3 regions of the Bradyrhizobium sp. CCBAU 45384 genome follow, and region 3 is predicted to be linked to each of the others. Evidence: riboswitches for the same ligand, from Rfam matches in the RefSeq annotation. Region 3 holds a riboswitch; each other region holds the start of a gene.

Region 1 (7,187 bases), on a different contig from region 3:
TCATCTCGCCGGTAACAGGCCCGGCATAGAGACCCGAGGCCAGCGCGAGTTGCGCGATCGCGGCTTGCGCCGCGACGGGACCGCCGGTGTCGCAGAGCACCTTCAGCCGCCGCAGCGTCGAGACCGGCAAGGTCGAATACGCATCCAGCCTGGTGTCATCACGGCCATCGGCCGGCAGCACCGCGAGAACGATGCCCCGATCCTTTGCCAGTTGCTGGAGCGCCGCAAGCCCGTACGACCAATAGGACTCACCACCGATCAGCCGCACCAGAATGCCGCGCGCCTGCGACAGCGTGCGCTCGATATAGGTGTCGACCGAGAGCGGATGACGGAGCTCCGCAAGGTTCGCCAGCCGCAGCGACGGCAGGCCGTCGCGGCCACGCCGCCAGCCCGCCGCAAACGCTGCCAGGTCCGAATCCGAGAACGAGAGCACCACGAGATCGGCCGGGTCCTGGCCGATGTCCCTTGGCGTCGCGGTCTCCTCGAGACCACGGCTCTCGCGGAAGACGACGTGCATCAGACTCCCAATCCCGCCCTGATCGCGGCTTCGTCAATATCGCCGTGCTCGCCGATCACGACGAGCTTTGACTGCCTGCGGCCCGCGCCCCAGGGCTTGTCGAACTGGTGGCGCACGCGTTCGCCGACCGCTTGCAGCAGCAGCCGCATCGGCTTGCCCGCAACCGCGATGTAACCCTTGGCCCGCAGCACGTTCTGCTCGCGCGCCAGCTTCTGCACGGAGGCGACCAGCGCATCGACGTCGGCGACCTCAGGAAGATCGATCACGACGGAGGCGAAATCATCGTGCTCGTGCTCCTCCTCGCCATCATGATGCGAGGGGCGCGCGGCAAGATCGTTCTCGGCGGCAGCGCCGAGGCCGAGGATGACGCGCGCATCGATGGCGCCGTCGGTGATCGGCAGCATCGGCACGCGACGCGACATCTCCGCGGCGATCGCGGCCTTTGCGGCTTCGATGCCGGCAGCGCCCGCAAGATCGGCCTTGGTCAGCAGCACGATATCGGCGCAGGCGATCTGGTCCTCAAACACTTCGGACAGCGGCGTCTCGTGATCGAGATTTTCGTCCGCAGCGCGCTGCGCCTCGACCGCATCCGGATCCGGCGCGAAGCGGCCGGCCGCGACGGCCTCGGCATCGGCGAGCGCAATCACGCCGTCGACCGTGATGCGCGAGCGGATCTCCGGCCAGTCGAACGCCTTCAAGAGCGGCTTTGGCAGCGCCAGCCCCGAGGTCTCGATCAGGATGTGATCGGGCCGCACGGGGCGCGCCAGCAGCTGCTCCATGGTCGGAATGAAATCGTCGGCGACGGTGCAGCAGATGCAGCCATTGGCGAGCTCGACGATGTTCTCTTCCGGGCAGTTCGCGTCGGCACAGGATTTCAGGATCTCGCCATCCACGCCCTCGCTGCCGAACTCGTTGACGAGCACGGCGAGCTTCTTGCCGCCCGCATTGCTGAGCAAATGCTGGATCAGCGTGGTCTTGCCGGAGCCGAGAAAACCCGTGACCACGGTCACGGGGACTTTTGCAAGCGAGTTCATTCGGCGGCCTCCGGCAACACGGCGATAGGGGGAATGCGGGCAAGCGACTGCTTGCGGAAGATTTCGGGCCGGCTGCGCCAGGGCACGAGACCATCGGGCGCGGCGGCATAGGCGGCGGCGCCGGCGACGACGTCCTGCGCGTTGGCATCCGTCAGGCGGCCATAGACATACGACCAGCGCCCGGGCGCGCTGAGTGCGACCGAGCAGCCCTGGCTGCATGCCGACAGGCATTCGACGGGAACCACCGTCACACCCTCGGGCACGCCGGCCTCGAGGATCGCACCATGCAGGCGCTTGCCGGGCGTGACCTCGCCCTCGCCCAGCGTCTGGCCGGCGCGGCAGGTGATGCAGACATGCAGTGTGACAGTCATCGCCTCTTCCAGAAGTATCAGCGGGAGGCGAAGAGGCCCACGGACCATCCTTGCGAAGGCCCGCTTCCCCGTCGCGGAACACCCCGTCCGCCGGTCCACAAATCGTCCGCGCTGGCAGGTCTCCCGGCTTGCGGAGCAGGGTTTCCCCTTCGATCCCCGCCTTCCCGATCCCTTCAGGGGATCAGTGGCTTTGGGCATCTCTCCGGTCACGGTCGCGGGGGCGGCTGCATTTTGGACCCAAATCTTGCCGATTCGGACCCTATCGCATTCCCTCTTCGCCTGTCATAGGACAGGAACCAACGCCGGAGCACCATTTGCCCCCGGCCGCCTCTTGTCAAGCCGAAGGACCGATCCGATGACGAGCGAGCCGGAGACCGAAACGGCAGATGAAACCGACGCCAAGCACGCCGCCAAGATGGCGAAGATCAAGGTCGCCCGCGACAAGATCATGGCGACCAAGAGCGGCGAAAAGGGCCTCATCATCGTCCACACCGGCGCCGGCAAGGGCAAGTCGTCCTCCGCCTTCGGCATGATCGTGCGCTGTGTCGCCCATGGCCTGCCCTGCGCGGTGGTGCAGTTCATCAAGGGCGCCTGGGATACCGGCGAGCGGCGCCTGCTCACCGGCCATTTCGGCGAGCTCTGCCAGTTCCACGCCATGGGCGAAGGCTTCACCTGGGAGACGCAGGACCGCGCCCGCGACATCGCGGCGGCGCGCGCCGGCTGGGAGAAGGCGAAGGAGCTGATCCTCAATGAGAGCCTGCGCATGGTCGTGCTCGACGAGATCAACATCGCGCTGCGCTACGACTATCTCGACATCGCAGAGGTCGTCGATTTCCTCAAGACGTCGAAGCCGCCGATGACGCATGTCGTGCTCACGGGACGCAATGCCAAGGACGAGCTGATCGAGATCGCCGATCTCGTCACCGAGATGACGCTGGTGAAGCATCCGTTCCGCTCCGGCATCAAGGCGCAGCCCGGCGTCGAGTTCTGAAGTCGATGGCACGCGCGCTGATGATCCAGGGGGCGGGCTCGGACGTGGGCAAATCGCTCATCGTCGCCGGCCTCGCACGCGCCTTCACGCGCCGGGGATTGCGCGTGCTCCCCTTCAAGCCGCAGAACATGTCGAACAATGCCGCCGTCACCGTCGACGGCGGCGAGATCGGCCGCGCCCAGGCGCTGCAGGCGCTCGCAGCGGGCGTCGAGCCGCATACCGACATGAACCCGGTGCTGCTCAAGCCCGAGACCGATGTCGGTTCGCAGGTGATCGTGCAAGGAAAGCGCATCGCCACCGCACGCGCGCGCGAATATGCGGCGATGAAGCCCTCGCTGATGGGCGCCGTGCTGGAAAGCTTCGAGCGGCTGAAGGCGCGTTCCGATCTGGTGCTGGTCGAAGGTGCCGGCAGCCCGGCCGAAGTGAATTTGCGCAAGGCCGACATCGCCAATATGGGCTTTGCCCGCAAGGCCGACGTGCCGGTGGTTCTGGTCGGCGACATCGACCGCGGCGGCGTCATCGCCCAGCTCGTCGGCATCAAGACGGTGATCGACCCTGATGATGCCGCGATGATCCAGGGGTTTGTCATCAACAAGTTCCGCGGCGATCCCACGCTGTTCGACGACGGCTACAAGCTGATCGCGCAAAAGACCGCATGGCGCGGCCTTGGCGTGCTGCCCTGGTTTTCGCGCGCCGGCGAGCTGCCGGCCGAGGATGCGCTGGGCCTGAGCGATGCGCGCAAGCCCGGCCAGACCAAGATCGCCTGTCTCGCGCTATCGCGCATCGCCAATTTCGACGATCTCGATCCGCTCAAGCTCGAGCCGGGTGTTGATCTCTTGATGGTGCGCCCGGGCGAAGCGATCCCCGGCGATGTCAGGCTCGTCATAATCCCCGGCTCAAAGTCGACCCGCGGCGATCTCGCCTTTTTGCGCGCGCAGGGCTGGGACATCGATTTGCTCGCACATCATCGGCGCGGCGGCCATGTGCTCGGCCTCTGCGGCGGCTATCAGATGCTGGGACGCAGCGTCGCGGACCCCGAAGGTATCGAAGGCTCTGCGGGCGATACGCCGGGCCTGGGACTTCTGGATGTCGAGACGGTGATGAGCCCGCAAAAGACACTGACGCGTGTTGCGGCCGTGCATGCGGACACGAACCAACCGATCGAGGCTTACGAAATCCACATCGGGCGCACCGACGGGCCGGATCGCGTGCGGCCGTTCGCCAAACTCAACGGCGAGGCGGAGGGCGCGATGTCGCGCGATGGCCGTGTCCAAGGCAGCTATCTGCACGGCCTGTTCACGTCGGATGATTTCCGCAAGGCGTATCTGGCAAAGCTCGACATTTCCGCGGGCGACGAGCCGTATCACGCCAGGGTCGAGAGCGCGCTCGAGGCCCTCGCCGATCACATCGAGAAACATCTCGATGTCGAAGGCCTGCTCACGCTAGCGCGCTAGCATCTCGGCGAGGCGCGTCCATTCGGCCTCAGCGCCCGGAAGGCCGAGACGCAACCACGAGGGGTTCTGCGTGAAGACCCGCGACCAGATCTGACCGCGCGCGAGCCTCTCCTGCGCGGCAAGCGCATCCGGCGTCTCGTAGAGACGGAACAGTGATGCGCCACCGACGAGCCGCCAGCCCTGCGCATGCGCCATCGCGTCGAGGCGCGCACAGTCCCGCAAAAGCCGCGCTGACGTCGCCTTGGCCCAGGCCTCATCGCGCAAAGCGCGGCAGCCGATCGCGATCGCGGCGCCCGAGACCGGCCATGGCCCCGATGCCGCCGCGAGCTTGTCAATGTCGGCTGCATGGCCGATCGCGAAGCCGAGCCGCAGGCCGGCCAGACCGTAGAACTTGCCGAACGAGCGCAGGATCAGCAAGCCCGGCCGGCCGGCTTCCGAGGCGAGCGAGAACTCGGGAACGGCATCGGCAAAGCTCTCGTCGATGACGAGGTGACCGACGCGCGGCGACAGCGCAAGCAGATCCTTCGGCGCATGACGGCGGCCATCGGGATTGTTGGGATTGACGACGATGGCAAGATCCGCACCCGCCAGCGCATCGAGCTCCCTCACCTGCTCGACCTGCCATCCCGCGACCGAGAGAACGGGCGCATATTCGTTGTAGGTCGGCGCGAGGATGCGGGCCAGGCCACGCGGCGCGAGCTGTGGCAGCAGTTGAATGGCGGCCTGTGCGCCGCCCATCACAACGACAGGCGCTGATGTGCCATAGGCGTGTTGGGCGGCCTGATGCAGCGCCTCGATCTCGGAGCGCGAGGGCAAGGCTTGCCAGTGATGCGCTGATATCTCGCCGACGGGATAAGGCAGCCGGTTGATGCCGGTCGACAGATCGATCCAGTCCTCCGCGCGCCCGCCAAAACGCTGCTGGGCCAGATCGAGATTTCCACCGTGCTCGCGCATGGCCCGTTGTTTCACGCATACGCCAGGATCGCAAGCACGCCTGCGAGCAGCAGCATGGCGCGGCGGTAGATCGCCAGCCCCTCATGAATGTCCGCTGCAAGCGGATCGCGCGCACCTTCGTTAAGCCAGGGCTCTTTCGTGACACAGCCGTGATAGATGCGCGGGCCACTGAGCCGCACGCCGAGCGCGCCGGCCATCGCAGCTTCCGGCCAGCCGGCATTGGGCGAACGATGCCGGCGCGCATCGCGCGTCATGCACGACAGCGCCTCCGAGCGCCGCGGTGCGAGCAACACGAACAGCAAGCCGGTCAGGCGCGCCGGAATGAAATTGGCGACATCGTCGATGCGAGCAGCGGCCCAGCCAAAGGCTTCGTGACGATCGCTGCGATGGCCGATCATGGAGTCCAGCGTGTTGATGGCCTTGTAGCCGAGGATTCCCGGCAAGCCGAACAGCGTCCCCCAGAACACCGGGGCGACGATGCCGTCGGAGGCATTCTCGGCGAGGCTCTCGATCGCCGCGCGTGCGATGCCGGCTTCATCAAGCGCGGCCGGATCGCGGCCGACGATGCGCGAGACCGCCTCGCGCGCGGCGGCGATGTCGCGGGTCAGCAGAGGCTTGGCGACCGCGGCGACGTGATCATGCAGCGAGCGCAGCGCCACCAGCGGCCAGGCCAGGACGCCGGCCAGCACGAATCCGATCCAGCCTGAGGGAAGCAAGGACTGAAGCACCCAAGCGAGCGCCACCGCGAGCGCGATCACCAGAAGCGCGCCGGCAATGCCGGCGGCGCGGCGGAGCGCCAGGGCATCGGACTCGCGATTCCAGCCGGCATCGATGGCATCGATCAGCAGGCCCAGCCAGGTCACGGGGTGGCCGATCCGCGCGAACAGCCATGACGGCCAGCCCAGGAGGGCATCCATCGCCATCGCCACCACCATCGCGCCTGCAAAACCCAAACCCGCCTCCTGTCCCGCCCCTGTTGCGCAAAGCGAGGGGCGAGCGCAAGCCCCTGCCGGGCTGATTTTCGGCTTTGTCTTTGGCCGCGATTGGTGATTAGTCAGGCTCACAGGAGAGCTTTATGGCCGTCATCTTGATCACAGGCGGAGCGCGATCGGGCAAGAGCGCCCGCGCGGAAGCGCTTGCGCGCAGCTTTCCGGACCAGCCGCCGATCTACATCGCTACGGCCGAGGCGCTCGATGCCGAGATGGAGGCGCGCATCGCTGGGCATCGCGCGCGACGCGGACCCGGCTGGATCGAGCGCGAGGTGCCGCTCGATCTCGTGCGTGCGCTCATCGCAAGTGATGGCGGCGGTGCGAGGCTGGTGGACTGCCTGACGCTGTGGCTCTCCAATCTCATGCATGCGGAGCGCGACTGGCAACGCGAAGTGAGCGAGCTTGCCGCCGCCCTGCCCCGCCTCGAGAGCCCCGTCATCTTTGTCACCAACGAGGTCGGACTCGGCATCGTGCCCGACAACGCATTGGCGCGCAGCTATCGCGATGCAGCCGGCATCATGAACCAGACCATTGCTGATGTCGCCGATAAGGTCGAGTTCGTGGTCGCCGGCCTGCCGATGAAGCTGAAATGACGCCGCGCGCCGACATTCTGAAAGACGTCGCCGCCGATCTCAGGATCGCCGCGTCCTTCGTCACGATCCTTCCCGTGGCCTCGTCGAAGCCATCAGGCGAAGGCGCCGTCGCGCGCGCGACATGGGCCCTCCCAGTGGCCGGGCTGCTGGTCGGCCTTGCCGGGGCGCTCGTCTACAAGGTCGCCATTCGCGTCGGATTGACGCCTGATATCGCCGCCCTGCTCGCGCTCGCGACGACCACGCTCATCACCGGCGCACTGCACGAGGACGGGCTTGCCGACACC
Region 2 (7,187 bases), on a different contig from region 3:
GATGGCGATTGCTTGGCCGCGCCTGCTGCGCAGGACACAGGCGCAGGAGGGACCGCTGTTCGTGCTGCCGCACGGCATCGTGCTGTTGCTGGCGCTGCTGGCCGCGGTCACCTTCCTGATCGAAGGCGCGATGCTGGACTGGGGTGCCCTGCTCGTCATCGGCGCGGGCCTCGTCAGCGAGGCTCGCGGTGGGATCGGCTACATCGTGTTCTCGATTGCGATGACCGTCGGCCGGCTTGGCGGCGACGCTGTCGTCGCGCGGATCGGCGATCGCGCGACATTGATCGGGGGAAGCGTACTTGCGGTCGCGGGCCTTGCGGTGCTGCTGCTCGCGCCGAGCGCGGCCATTGCCATCGCCGGTTTCCTGCTGATCGGCCTTGGCGCCTCGAACCTCGTGCCGGTGCTGTTCCGTGGTGCGGCCAGGCAGACCGCCATGCCCACCGGGCTTGCGGTGGCGTCGATCACCACCGCCGGCTATGCCGGTGTGCTGGTTGGCCCTGCCGGCATCGGCTTTGTCGCCCATGTCATCGGATTGCCGGCGGCATTCTGGATGCTCGCCGCGCTGATGTGCATCGTCACGCTGTCGGCGCGCGCCGTGACCAGAAAAATTTAGCGCGTCATGCGCCTTTGCTTGCAAAGGTTGCCCGCAAGCGCCGCCAGCCGATCACGATTCCGGTGACGGAGAACGCCAGGCCGAGCGCGCAAAGCCCGACGATCAGGCCATCGCGCAGGCGCGAATGCGCCATGAGGACGGGGACGTCCAGCGTATGCAGCGCGCTGTAGGCCCAGCGATAGGCCCGCCGCGAGGCGTCGAGCCTTTGCAGAATGCTGCCGTCAGCGCCGTCAACGTCAAACCAGAGATCGCCGCAGCGTGAGCGATAGACGGGAGCGCCGGGAACGCTGGACCGGGCCGGATAGGCGTCGTCATCCGCAACAACCGACACCGCGCCGCAGCCTCGCGCAAGGCGCGTCGTCAAGCGGAGGACCTCCTGCTCATCCAGGAACGTCTTCTGCCGATCGCGGGCTGCCTCGCCCGCTTTGGTCAAGATCTGGCGGCCAAGATCAGTCCGGTCGCGCCGAAAGACGCTCACGTGGAAAGCAAACCATTCGACTTCGCGGGCAGAAATCGACAGCGCCAGCTGATCGAGCGATGGAGCCGTGCGCCAGTCCGGGACAGCATTCGTTATGCCCGCCTCAGCCACGGTCAATTGCCCGCGCGAAAACAGCCGTCCGTGATCCATGGAGAGCCAGCCGCTGAAAATCCAGGTCAGCACGAAGACGGTCGAGACGAGACCGATGACGTGGTGCAGAGCGTGCCAGCCGCGATAGGGTGACGAGACCCGCCCCCGGATCCTGATCCTGATGACACCGAGCAGCGCCCCAAGCGCCGCCGCGATCAGGGCCGCCAGCGCGAGATTCGAAACCACCCGGTCCCACAGCACCCAGTTGCTCCTGAGAACCGTTGGATAGATCCAGTGCACGACGCTGCCGATCCAATTCCAGCCGCGCTCGCTGCGGGTCGTGTCCAGCACGACCTCGCCGGTGCGCGACGACACGTAGATTTCCGTCCCGGCCGCATCGCCGAGAGCGATGCGGAATAGCGGCCGGTGGCGATCAAACCCTTCGGCACACTCCATTGATCGTAATCGGCGCGCGCAATGATCGCAGCGTGTGCGGCATCGAACCCGCGTCGGCGGGCATGGTCCTGTGCAATGGCGAGCGCGACATCGGGAAATTCCACCGAGGCGTCGGCTCCGTCTGACGCATGGACCGCCCGAACCCGTGACGGTCCCGACACGACATAGACCGGCCCGTCGCTGCGCTGGATCAGGCGAATGCGCGTGGCGTCCGTGATCCCGCTTGCGGCGACCGCGTCGGCAACCGGAATGATCGATGCCCCCTCCACCGGCGCCAGACCGGTGAAGCGTTCCGCCTCCGTCAACGCGGGAAACGGAACGAAGTGCATCACGATGCCGCTTGCGAACCACATCGCGAACATCAGGCAGAACGCGATGCCGAGCCAGCGGTGCAGAAGGATGATCACGCCGGTCATGCGATCCCCCCTACCATTTGAACGCGGCGGCGATCTCGTAGGTCCGGGGCGCACCAAGCAGGATCTGGTCGGGATAGAACGGGTCGCCCCAGATCGCGTAGCGCTTGTCGGTGACGTTGCGCACGCGAAAGGTCAGTCGGGCCTGGTCGACGGCATTGAAAACCGTCTTGGGAATGTCGACGAAGGCGTAAACGTCGCCGACGGTATAGGCATTCATGGTCACCGTGTTGGCGTCGCTGTTGGCGCGATCGCCGACATGGCGGCCGGTGATGCCGACTTCGACCGGCCAGGGCGTGAAGAAGCGCCAGGACGCGCCGGCATTGGCGACGATGCGCGGCACGTTCGGTGGCCTATTGCCCGAGAACGAGCCGCCGGTGAAATCATAGTCGGCATAACGCGCATCGACATAGGCGATGTTGCCCCAGAGACGCAAAGGCGCGATGGGGCGAATCGATCCGGCAAGCTCGACGCCCTTGGATTCCTGCCGCCCCGCAATGTTGAGCGTCTGGCCGCCGGCCGCGGCATAGACGTTCTTGCGCTCGATATCGTAAGCTGAGAACGACCACTCCGCCCTGTTGTCCCAGAGCACGTGCTTGACGCCGGTCTCGTAGGTGCGTGCGGTGGTCAGATCGAGCGGCTGGGTCGGCCCCAGCAGGAAGATGTTGTTGGCCGAGACATCTGCGCCGGTGGCGTACTGGCTGAAGAAGGTCAGGCCGGGAATGGCCTCCCAGGTGTAGCCGAGGCGCCCCGTGACGGGCGCCCAGGATTTCGTGAACGGGAATCCCGCGTTCTCCAGCCCGGCGACGTCGGTCGAGTTGCGGTCGAGCCCGATATGTTCGACGCGCAGGCCGCCGATCAGAGCGAATGTCCGCGTCAGCTTCAGCCGGTCCTCGAACGACAGCGCCTCGTTGTCGATCCGCGCGGTCTGCTGCCTGGTCGTCAGCAGGCCGTAGAAGCCACGGTCGGGATCGACGAGATCGACGGAATCGCCGGGGAAATTCGCCGCGCCCGGCCGGACGAAATCGAGATAGCTCGACGAAAAGGTCGTGACGAGACGATTTTCGAGGCCCGCGATATCAGCATCCCACGTCAGGTCGGTGATATTGCCGACCAGACGCTGGCTGTGCGCGACATAGAAGCGGCTGCGATCGACCGTATTCGTCGTTGTGTTGAACGCCTCAACCTCGTTGTTGAGCCAGGAGCGCTCCGCGCCGTAGGCATAGGCCTGACTCTTCAAGGTGAGGTCGGGCGCGAGCCCCAGCTCGAAGCCGCCGCGGAGCCACACCTCCTGAGCCACGTTGCGGTTGTCGAGAACGTTGTAGTTGGTGTTGAAGGTGCGATCGTCGATGGTAACAGGGCCGAGATTGGTCCCGTTGAAGTTCGAGATATAAGTGCCCGAGACGATGCCTGCCGTCGCATGCGAGCCGCTGAAGGCCACCGGCACCAGCGGCGTGCCCCAATAGGCCCGTCCGCGATCCTCCCGATATTCGATCGCGCCCCAAACCTTGAGGCTGTCCGAGATGCGGTAGTTGAGCTGGCCAGACACATCGAACGTCCTGGTGCTGGTATCGTCGGCAAAGCCGTTAAGCGTGGAGCGGCTGATATCGAAGCGGTAGTCCAGCCCCTGCACATTGGTGCTGCCGCCCGAGCCGTAATGCGCGCGGAACGAGTTCAACGAGTCCCAGGAGAAGTCCGCTTCGTTCCGGATCGGCCCCGTGTGCGGCTGCTTGGTAACGAAATTGATCGCGCCGCCGGCGGCGCCCTCGCCCGAGATCAGCGAGGCCGGGCCTTTGAGGATTTCCACGGCTTCGAGATTGGCGGTGTCCATGATCCGCGAGGTCATGTTCTGCGGGCCGATCTTGATGCCGTTGTAGAGCGTGTTGATCTGGCTGTTGGTGAAGCCGCGCATCGAGAAGGCTGAAGGCTCGGCGGGATTGTCGCCGGCGGTGACGCCAACCGCGCCTTGCGCGACATCGGAGACGGTGCGGTAGCCCTGCTCGCGCATGGTCTCGGCGGAGATGACTTCGACCGTTGCGGGTGTCTGTCGCACCGTCAGGCCGAGGCGCGAGGCGCTTTCGGCAACCGCATTGCTGTTGAGCGGCGTCGGCGCCGCATTGTTCGTCACGACCGGTCTTGGCGCGACCTCCGCCGCGGCCGGCTCGCGAGCCGTCGCGCGGCGGGTGCCTGCCGCGTCCCGGGCGGCCGGCTTGGCCTGCTTGCGGGATTGCGGGGGCGACACCTCGACGGCCGGCAGCGTCTCGCGGGCCTGCTGCGCCAAAGCAGCGGACATATCGACAACTGCAAGAGATGTCAGAGCGGCGGACGCCAGCAAAATGCGGCGTGGTCGTACAATACGGCTGGCAAACACGGTCCTGGACCTCGGAGTGACGTCAGTGGCACGTCACCGCGAACCAAGGTCCCATCATCAGGCACTAAGCCTTCCGATGAAGCCTGATGTCTGTACTCCCCGACCGACATCTTCGCGTGTGACCACGGCTGACGGCAGGTCTCCTGGCTCGCGGGTCGTGACCGCTTCGTCGCCTTCCCGGGACCGAGGACCCAGTGGCTTTAAAGACGAAGGATTCACCGCTTACAGTTGCGGGGGCAGCTACGGCATTGGGGACAACGTCCCCGCACCGCATTCCCTTTTCATCCCCTCTCGGGGAAACCGTCGCCAGCATCTAGGATTACGACCAAGACGGAGTCAATGTGCAAGACGCGGCGATATTGCCACAGCCACCAACTTCCCCCGGAGATTGACATGGAAGGCGCGACCTTCCTCTGGCTGATCCGACATGCGCCCGTCGACGGCGTCAAAGGGACGATCCACGCGGCCGATGCGGCGGCGGACCTGACCGATCGCGCGCAACTGGAGGTGCTGCGATCGCGCTTGCCGCACGATGCTGCGAGCTATGCGAGCCCTGCGCGGCGCACGATCGAGACGGCGCGCGCGCTGGGGCTCGAACCAGAACTGGTGCACGAGTTTGGCGAGCAGGATTTCGGCGACTGGACCGGCCGGCGGCATGACGAGCTCGCCAGCAGCGGTGGCGAGGCCTATGCGCAGTTCTGGAACGCCCCTGCACACCAGAGACCACCGGGCGGTGAAAGCTTTGAAGATCAGGTCGCCCGCGTCCGTCTGGGTCTCGCGCGGGTCGGCGCGGGTCCGGCGGCGCTGATTGTGCATTCCGGCACGATCCGCGCCGCGCTGTGCATCGCGCTCGACCTGACGCCGGATGCCGCCTTGCGCTTCGTGATCGATCCGCTGTCGCTGACCCGGATCGACCGGCTCGCGACCGGCTGGCGGGTCTGGTCGGTCAACCAGCGGGTCAGCTAGGCCTGTCAGGCACGTTGGCCTGCGCGAAGGTCGCCATGTCATTGTGGAGCGCGCAGGCCGATCGCACCAGCGGCAGCGCGATCGCGGCGCCAGAACCTTCGCCGAGCCTGAGATCGAGGCTGATCAAGGGCTGCACGTTCAGCGCACGCAACACCAGCCGATGCCCCTGCTCCGCCGATTGATGCGACGACAGCAGGAATGGCTGGCACGACGGATTGAGCCGCACCGCCGCCAGTGCCGCGACCGAAACGATGAAACCGTCGATCAGCACGGGAATGCGCGCCTGCGCGGCCGCGATGATCGCGCCTGATATCGCCGCGATCTCGAGGCCGCCGACGGCGCACAGGATGTTTTCGGGCGAAGCGCTCGCCACACCGTGGCGCGCGATTGCCGCCTCGATCACGCCCACCTTGTGCGCACGGCCGGCCGCATCGACGCCGGTACCACTGCCCGCGATCTCCTCGGCGCTGATGCCGAGCAGGCTCGCAGCAATCGCCGCAGAAGCCGTGGTGTTACCGATGCCCATTTCGCCGAAGATCAGCAGGTCAGGCTGATGGGCCTTCGCCCGCGCTACCGCGCGCTCGCCGGCCTCGAACGCAAAGGCCAGCTCAGCCGGCGTGAGCGCAGGCTCAACGCTGAAATCGCGCGTGCCGTGGCGCGGCTTGTCCGTGATGATATCAGGCATCGCCTCCTCGGCCAGCGTGCCGGCATCGACAACTTCGAGCGTCGAACCGAGCTCGCGCGCCAGCACCGAGATCGCGGCACCTCCGGACGCAAAATTCGCCATCATCGCGATCGTCACAGCCTGCGGATAGGCCGACACGCCCTGCGCGACGACGCCGTGATCGCCGGCGAAGATGATGATCGGCACGCGCGCGGCGCGCGGGCGCTCGGTCGCCTGCAGGCCGGCAAGCTCGATCGCGAGCTGCTCGAGGCGGCCGAGCGCACCGGTCGGCTTTGTCAGTTGTGCCTGCCGCGCGATCGCCGCTTCGCGGTGGTCGGCGGAGATTTCGGGGCATTTCTGGGTAACCCATTCAGGGAGCATGCTGCCTCGCTTATGGCCTGCGCTTGAGAATGTAGCTGTCCATGATCCAGCCGTGCCGCTCGCGCGCGTCCTGCCGCGCGGCGACGATACGCGGGCCGACCTCAGTCAGGGCGCCGGACAGGATGATCTGGTCGGCCATGCCGAGATAGGCGCCCCACCAGATCTGAAGGCCTTCAGGATCCAGCGACTGGAACGCCGTGCCGCCGTCGAGCATCACGACGACCGTGTCGACGCCTTCAGGCCAGCCGCCTTCGCGCAAGCGGCGCCCGGTCGTCACCAGGAACGGCTCGCCGATATCGTTGAGCGGCAGCGCATGTGCCGCGCACAGCGCCTGGATCGAGGTGATGCCCGGCACCACTTCGATCTCAGGCAAGGGATCGAGCCGGCGCGCGATGCGGAGCGAGGAATCGTAGAGCGAGGGATCGCCCCAGATCAGCAGCGCGACCTTGCCGTCTGCGCCCAGATGATCGGCGATCGTCTGCGACCAGGTCGCCGCGACCGCGTCGTGCCAATCGTCGACGCCCTTGCGGTAATCGGCTTCGCGGGCGTCGCGCACGGGAAGATCGAATTCGGCGATGCGCGTGGTGTCGTTGGTGAGAACTTCGGCGCAAATCGTCCGCCTGAGTTCGGCGAGGTCGGATTTTGCGGCGCCCTTGCGCGGGACTAGGATCAGGTCTGCGGTGTTGATCGCGCCAATTGCCGCGCGCGTAAGCTGCCCGGGATCGCCGCAGCCGATGCCGATCAGGGAGAGGGTC
Region 3 (7,187 bases):
CTCCATGTCTTGTCCAGGTGATTTGCCGTGGGTGTGAAGGTGAAGCGTCAGCTCACAATATCGACCTTGCCGGTGTCGATTCGATACAGGCCCCCGACGACCTTCAGCCGGTTCTGCTCGACTGCAGCGTTCAGAATCGGGCCTGTCGATCTAAGTTTGTTGACATTATCGATCACATTTTGTCGGGCTGCGTGAGCGAATGTGTCGCCGGCTTGCTGTAGAGATGCTTTCACTGCAGGAGCAAGTGCGGTGACCAGCGATGAAATGTGCCCCGGCGGCGGCTTGTCTTGCTGGAGAGACTTGATCGTGGCGTCGATCGCACCGCAATGATCGTGGCCGAGTACAAGGATGAGCGGCGTGTTCAGCACTGCGACCGCATATTCCATACTGGCGAGCGTATCATCACTAGCGAAGTTTCCGGCGACGCGGCAGACAAACAGATCACCTAGTCCGCTGTCGAAGATAAGTTCGGGCGCCACGCGAGAGTCGGCGCAGCTCAGAACCGCCGCATATGGATTTTGGCCCTCAACCAAGACCGGACGCTCGCGCCTGAAATCGTCGACTCGTGATGCGCCCTGGACAAAACGGTCGTTCCCCTTTAGCAGCCGCTTTAGGGCAGCATCTGGACCCAGCAGGTTGTCGGGCTTGGGCGGGCCTTTTGCTTCCTTCGCATCGAGAATGCTATTGCCGAACCGCAGGGAAACTGCCAAAGCAGCGAACGCCAACAGCGACCGGCGCGAACGCGCTATCTTGGCTAAATGGTACAGGTTTGGAGAGTGGGGTGCATGCATGTGTCGCCTCATCGCGCGGCCTTACGCCACCCGGTGGCTTCGGCTTCCGCTTCGCCACAGAGCCAGCGTTCGCCGCGCTTCTTCGTCATGTCGATTTGTTCGTAACTGGGTTGCCCTGGCAGGTGGTAAATTCGCTCGCCGCTGCGCTCGAGAGTGCCTTTTATCAGGCACTCGGGGGACGGCGGTTCCGTTAGCAGATCGGATCCGAGCAGGACTTGCTGAGCGTTGATAGGAACCAACGTCGCGCCGACGATAATTGTCCCCCTATTGCGGCGAGGCCAGTCCCAGGGCGCGATGAACGCCCCCGACCACAGCCCCGCACGGGCTGTGCTCGCCACCAACTCATAGACAGCGTAGGTATGGAGAGATGCACCTGCCGATAGTGCCCAGCCCGAGCGTACCATCCAGGCGTTCACATTCTCGCCTTCGATGAAGCAGCTGCCGAGGGCTCGCCTGTACTCGTCGGCTCTTTGGGTATGACAATCCCAGGTTCGCCCATTCGAATGCTTGATGAGCTCGTCGCGAGCAGCTACGCCGCAGGCCCATCTCCGGCCCTGGGAGTCGAGGCAAATCTGGTCCGTCTCAGGAGCTTCGATGCCCGAGAGCCGAACGTTGGTGTGCTCGATCTCGATAGTATTGCCGTCGTGGATGCGCGGAACACCGCTGAGTGTCGCGGCGCAGACCGGAGATGTGATGAGAGCGAGCAATGCGCATATGATTCCGCGGTGCTTCATCCCGAGGATAACCTTTCACTCCTGATCCATGTTCACGCACGATACGCTGCCGATACATTCGACTGCCCGACCGAATTATATTCGCGATGCCGTTGGCATTTTCGACATGCTGTATGAGAGCTTCGCGAAGCTACGACCTGACGCTGCGTAAGGATCAAGAGATTTTTTCGGTAGTCCGTGCGGCGCTATTCTTCGAGCATCGACGGCTCTCTCACTGGGAGCGCACTGTACCTTCTCGAGTTGCGGAGAAGATCCTCGTCGGGCGGCGCCGAACTCGCGGCGCTGAACGAAAACCCAAACCTCGCAATGTTGCCTTTGCAAAAAACGGCCGACTATGAAGGGTCGGCGCTCGCGGTGCGGTCGGGCGTGGAGGAGCAACCATGCTGTGGTTGGTGATGGCTTCGATCGGCAGACTGGACGCTCCCGATCGTTCCGCGGAGGACAATGAAAGTTCGCCCTAAAGTCTTGACAGGAAAAAAGATGTTCAAGAAGCTTCTGGTCTGCTCGCTCTGACGGATTTACAAAAAGACGTAATGGAGTTCAACCTCAACGCTCGCCGCGCAAATGAACCTTTCTTGTTTGAGCAAATCGGACAAGTCCGGTGCGTTTTGCGCCCGACTAGATGATCTCTGATAGCAATCGCATTGGGGGTTTTGGCTCCTCCACCCTGCACCATGTCCGTTAAGCGCTACCTCCCAAACGATTGTACAAGGACTGAATGAGTGTTGACTGAAGCCGCGACGGGCGGCCGTTCTTGGTAGGGACTTTCCCCGCGATCTCAACGTGCGTACCCATGAGCGCTGGCATTCGCGTCCGTTTGCTCGAGAAATTGTAACTCCTGCGATATTGAGCCGCGGCTTTGCCGTAGACGCGCCGGAAAAGGGGAGGCGGCCCACGTGTTCGGACAATAGCGAGCATCCTGATGCAATTCAGTGCGAGGCTTCAGTCTACAATAGGCGTTGCGCATCACCGCGCGCGGGGCGGATAGCTTCGGTGCGGTTGCCGACTCAAGCTACGCATCATTCTTAAGCACCTGGCTGCATGATTGGAATGACATGCTCGCGGCCGTTCGGGAAGTACCGGTCTCGTCTTCCGCACTTGAAGTAGGTGCCCGACTCAGAGCCGGATTCGCAATAAGAGGCGGTGTCAGCTGGAGCAAAGCTAAAGACGCGCTTTCCTATGTTTCGAATCCGGATCTATGCGTGCAGACGAATGAGTGCGAGGAAAGCTAAGGGCCGAGCCAGTCTGGTCCTCGACGTTCTCGCGTACGGCCCCGGAGCTTCCTGCTCTGCGCACTCGGAAATGTGCAGGCGCTCAGCGGGTATGCCGGGGTCGCTACCGCTGCCCCGTTCGCGGTAACTTCCTCGTCGCTTTCGTCGCAGAACTGCGACCTTGGTGCAGCCTCGAGCCGATATGCTCACGCTGTTACGTATGCTACTCAGTCACGCGATGCGCGGCGCACGCGCCGAATCGGCCTCGTGCTGGAGGCATCTCGACCTCGTGCTGGAGGCATCTCGACGGGTCCAGCGAATAATGCGTGATAGCTGGTTCCCTCGCAAATCGGTCGCGAGCCAGTATGCGCCGCTGAGCTCGACAACCGGCGGTAAAAACCAAACGTGCTGCCGACCCTTGCACACGACGGGTCGATCCGCTGCAGCCGGACAGTTGTGGAGCCGTAAACAACGGAGCGGGTCTGTCTTGTAGCAGGGCCCGACGCGCCCAGCCATGGACGGGCTGCGCCGCTATGTTGCGCTGCTTGACAATTTGCTAAGGCCTTCGCTCTCCTAAGTCTTCCTCTTCGTTTGGCTCGGTGCGTTGGAACCAGGAGCCAGGAGGAAATTTGGCGATGCGCTTGGCAAAGGAGGATTGTGGCTCCCAATCATGTCCTTCAGTCTTCTCGAAAGAGATGACCCCATTGTATGTAAAATAACGTGGTCCTTGGATACTACAGTTCACCACGAGCAGAACGCGCCACATATCGCCTTTCTCGGTCGGCTTGTCATTCCGCTTCGGTAGGTAGTCCACTCCGACAGGATCGATGATAGTGCAGCGGCCGTGCCGCAGAAGATCGCCGAGCCGGCCTTGCGGCGTAGTCACAAAGTTGAAGTTGGTCGGATCATGCAGAAAGCTAAGATTTGCGCCCCGTTCGCCATCTGCGACTTCAGTGGCGATTAGCGAGAGCGCCAGGGCGCGCCAGCCTAACTCCATCGGCTTCGCATACGTTGAGGCGAGTTGAATCGTACCGTCGAGCGCGACTTTCCAAGCGATAACGTACTGTTCGTCTGATTTGTTGTCCCGGTGCCTGGTCCACGGAACGAAAACAAAGTCGTTTTGGCCAAGTTCAACAACGCCCCACATTTGCGGGACGAACTGGGCCACCATCGAAACATTGGAGATGATTTGTTCTATCGTCTCGCCATCTTGCGCTCGCCAAGTTGACTTGAGTCGTTCGACTAGGGGGCTGTCGTTGGCGCGAATATTGTTGCTCTTGGCAGCCGGCCAGGCGAGGCAGATTAGAAATCCGCCCAGGCAAAGCCATGGCACTGGTCTTCCAGACATTCTCTTCATAAGCCTCAGCCTATCGCGTTTCATCGAGACATCTTTCAAAGTGGGCGACCTTGAATTGCTATGAGCGAGCGCAAGAAAATTCCCGAGATGCGGGGGGGCACCCCTCGTTAGCTCTCCCGCGCCAGCAGGCGCTCCCCTCTATGTCACGTGCCGCTGACTTCCCTCGCCAGCGACAGCGTCAATCGGCTGAGCTGGACATGCCCAGCGGGAGGAGACTGGACATGCCGACGGCTTGCATTCTTCGTGCCAGGCAATAGGCGGAAATTTGCACGGATTTTGTGTCCCTCCTTGTCGACTTTCCGACCTGCGCCCGTTTCGATGTTTCCATTCAGTGTATCCGTCGCAGCTGTTGTATCCTTGTGCCGTACCCGATAGTCAGCGCGAGAGGTGAACGCCTCGATGCCAAGTGCCTGATGACAATCGGCAGTGCGTTTGCCGCCATTTAAAACCGTTCGGTTCGCTATCGTTGTCGTCGACGTTCGAGCTACAGGATTGCTAGCGACACAAAGCCGAGTTAACCCCGACTTTGAAGTCTGGCTGGCACGCCAAATCTACCTCTCGCCGCGCATGTTGCTAGATTGCGCCGCGTGCCGTGGCCTATTCGATGTCGACCCCTCAGTCCGAGAAAACAGCTGGCCAACGGAGGTGCGGGGCGAGCCTCTCAAAATCGGAAGCCGCATGCATGCTCATTCGCCTAACAGATGTCGCAGATTCGCTTGGCACACAATCTGAGAGGTTGACGGAAGAGTTCTCCTGCCGATAATCCAAGCCGTCGAGGTTCTCCGGTGCCCATTTGATCCGGAGCTAAGAGGGAAGCCGGTGCGAATGCCGGCGCTGCCCCCGCAACTGTGAGCGGCGAGCCGCTGTCCAACGATGTCACTGAAGCCTCCAAGGCTTCGGGAAGGCCGGACAGCAGCGATGACCAGCAAGCCAGGAGACCTGCCCCGATAAAATATTGGTCCACGGGCGGGGTGTCTCGGTGGTGCGCCAAGCAGTCGTCGCACGCGCGACTCCCCTGCCTGCGTCCGCCATGGCCTTTGTCCCGAACAGAGGTTAAAGCTATGTCTCTTCCCTCTCTTCCAATCGCTACGCTCGGGACGCCGCGCATCGGTCCAAGGCGTGAGCTCAAACTCGCTCTTGAAAGCTACTGGGCCGGAAAGATCAGCGAACAGCAGTTGCACGAGGACGCATCCGGCCTGCGCGCAGCGAACTGGGCTCGTCAGAAATCTCTCGGCGTCACGATCATTCCGTCGAACGACTTCTCGCTATACGATCAGGTGCTCGATACAAGTGTCATGGTCGGCGCCATCCCGGAGATCTACGCCTCGAAAGGAGAATCCGTTTCGCTCAGGACGTACTTCGCCATGGCCCGCGGATCACAATGCGACGATCAGGATGCGAGTTGCGGCCAGAGCCCGCGGGGATCTGGCGCACCCGCGCAGGGAATGACCAAGTGGTTCGACACTAACTACCACTATATGATCCCAGAGTTTTACAGGGGACAAGCGTTCAGATTGTGCAGTCGCAAACCCGTTGAAGAGTACGAGGAAGCAAAGGCTCTAGGCTTTCAGACCCGCCCGGTCCTGATCGGGCCGGTCACATTCCTAAAACTCGGCAGGAGTACCGATAGCGCGTTCCAGACCCTCTCCCTACTGGATGATCTGATACCGGTCTATATCGACGTTCTGCATGAATTGGCCGAACGAGGGGCTGGTTGGGTTCAGCTTGACGAGCCCTGCCTGGCCCTTGATCTGGATGAGGCGGCACGAAAATCGTTGCTACATGCCTATAACCGGTTCGCAAAGGAGGGACCGGACATCAAGATCATGGTTGCCAGTTATTTCGGCCCGCTAGGCGACAATCTGAATACTGCCTTGAGCCTGCCAGTTTCCGGTCTGCACCTTGATCTTGTTCGAGCGCCTGAGCTATTGGATCAAATCATTGCTGACGGCCGAAGAGATCTCGTCATGTCGCTCGGTGTCATCGACGGCCGGAATATATGGCGCTCGAACTTGTCGTCGCTCCGGAAGCGGCTCGATCCAGCGATTGCGAAGCTCGGCAGGCACCGTGTACAGCTCGCTCCATCCTGCTCGCTGCTTCACGTGCCGGTCGATGTTGAACTCGAGACCGGGCTTGCGTCCGACGTCAAGAGCTGGCTCGCTTTCTCGGTTCAGAAGATGCGTGAGCTTGCGATCCTGGGGCGGGCACTCGCAGGCGACGAGAATGTTGGGCTAGCTCTTGCCGATTCGGAACGCGCTGTGACTGCCCGCCGGACTTCGCCGAAGATCCATGATACCAAAGTCGCTGTCCGGATGAGGAGGATCGGCCAGACGATGCGCCGGCGCGCCAGCCCATTTGCCCGTCGTTCCGAAATCCAAAGGAAACGCTTTGGACTTCCAGCTTTTCCTACCACGACGATCGGATCGTTTCCACAGACCACAGAGGTCCGAAATGCTCGTGCAGCGCATGCGCGAGGTGCGATGAGCGACGAACAATACGACAGGTTCCTCAAGGAGGAGATAGCCCGCGCCGTACGCTGGCAGGAGGACATCGGTATTGACGTCCTCGTGCATGGCGAATTCGAGCGTAATGACATGGTGCAGTACTTTAGCGAGCAACTCGCCGGGTTCGCATTTACCAGGAATGGATGGGTACAGTCCTATGGTTCGCGCTGCGTCAGGCCCCCGATCCTGTTTGGGGACGTAGTACGGTCGACGCCGATCACCTTGGAATGGTGGCGCTACGCGCAATCACTAACCAGTAAGCCGATGAAGGCGATGTTGACCGGACCGGTGACGATCCTGAACTGGTCGTTTGTTCGCGATGATATTCCTAGAAGCGAGGTCTGCCGTCAGCTTGCGCTCGCGATCCGCGACGAAGTCCGCGATCTCGAGAATGCCGGTGCGGCCATGATCCAGATCGACGAAGCTGCACTCCGCGAAGGATTGCCATTGCGCCGGTCGGATTGGAAGGCATATCTAGATTGGGCCGGAGATTGCTTCCGCATCTGCTCATCTGGCGTAGCCGATCAAACGCAAATCCATACACATATGTGCTACTCAGAGTTTAACGATATCATCGCTGCGATCGCTGC

The links. Region 3 has a riboswitch for cobalamin ahead of metE (5-methyltetrahydropteroyltriglutamate--homocysteine S-methyltransferase). Riboswitches for the same ligand answer to the same signal wherever they lie in the genome.
Region 1: another riboswitch for cobalamin. It lies ahead of XH80_RS32535 (DUF1636 family protein); the one in region 3 lies ahead of metE (5-methyltetrahydropteroyltriglutamate--homocysteine S-methyltransferase).
Region 2: another riboswitch for cobalamin. It lies ahead of XH80_RS32455 (TonB-dependent receptor); the one in region 3 lies ahead of metE (5-methyltetrahydropteroyltriglutamate--homocysteine S-methyltransferase).

Annotation. Positions count from the first base shown of each region.
Region 1 covers NZ_LBIZ01000117.1:218,870-226,056, forward strand. The annotation lists gene cobN (cobaltochelatase subunit CobN) at 1-517, opposite strand, end outside; gene cobW (cobalamin biosynthesis protein CobW) at 517-1,551, opposite strand; gene XH80_RS32535 (DUF1636 family protein) at 1,548-1,922, opposite strand; cobalamin riboswitch at 2,019-2,238, opposite strand; gene cobO (cob(I)yrinic acid a,c-diamide adenosyltransferase) at 2,278-2,913, shown strand; gene XH80_RS32545 (cobyric acid synthase) at 2,919-4,367, shown strand; gene cobD (threonine-phosphate decarboxylase CobD) at 4,356-5,321, opposite strand; gene cbiB (adenosylcobinamide-phosphate synthase CbiB) at 5,333-6,274, opposite strand; gene cobU (bifunctional adenosylcobinamide kinase/adenosylcobinamide-phosphate guanylyltransferase) at 6,397-6,903, shown strand; gene cobS (adenosylcobinamide-GDP ribazoletransferase) at 6,900-7,187, shown strand, end outside.
Region 2 covers NZ_LBIZ01000117.1:200,606-207,792, forward strand. The annotation lists gene XH80_RS32445 (MFS transporter) at 1-613, shown strand, start outside; partial or broken gene XH80_RS32450 (PepSY domain-containing protein) at 618-2,053, opposite strand; gene XH80_RS32455 (TonB-dependent receptor) at 2,064-4,421, opposite strand; cobalamin riboswitch at 4,538-4,741, opposite strand; gene XH80_RS32460 (histidine phosphatase family protein) at 4,815-5,387, shown strand; gene cobT (nicotinate-nucleotide--dimethylbenzimidazole phosphoribosyltransferase) at 5,380-6,432, opposite strand; gene cobF (precorrin-6A synthase (deacetylating)) at 6,443-7,187, opposite strand, start outside.
Region 3 covers NZ_LBIZ01000113.1:5,970-13,156, forward strand. The annotation lists gene XH80_RS24805 (acyl-CoA dehydrogenase family protein) at 1-6, opposite strand, end outside; gene XH80_RS24810 (carbonic anhydrase) at 48-791, opposite strand; gene XH80_RS24815 (thermonuclease family protein) at 800-1,525, opposite strand; gene XH80_RS24820 (nodulate formation efficiency C protein) at 3,293-4,117, opposite strand; cobalamin riboswitch at 4,852-5,054, shown strand; gene metE (5-methyltetrahydropteroyltriglutamate--homocysteine S-methyltransferase) at 5,155-7,187, shown strand, end outside.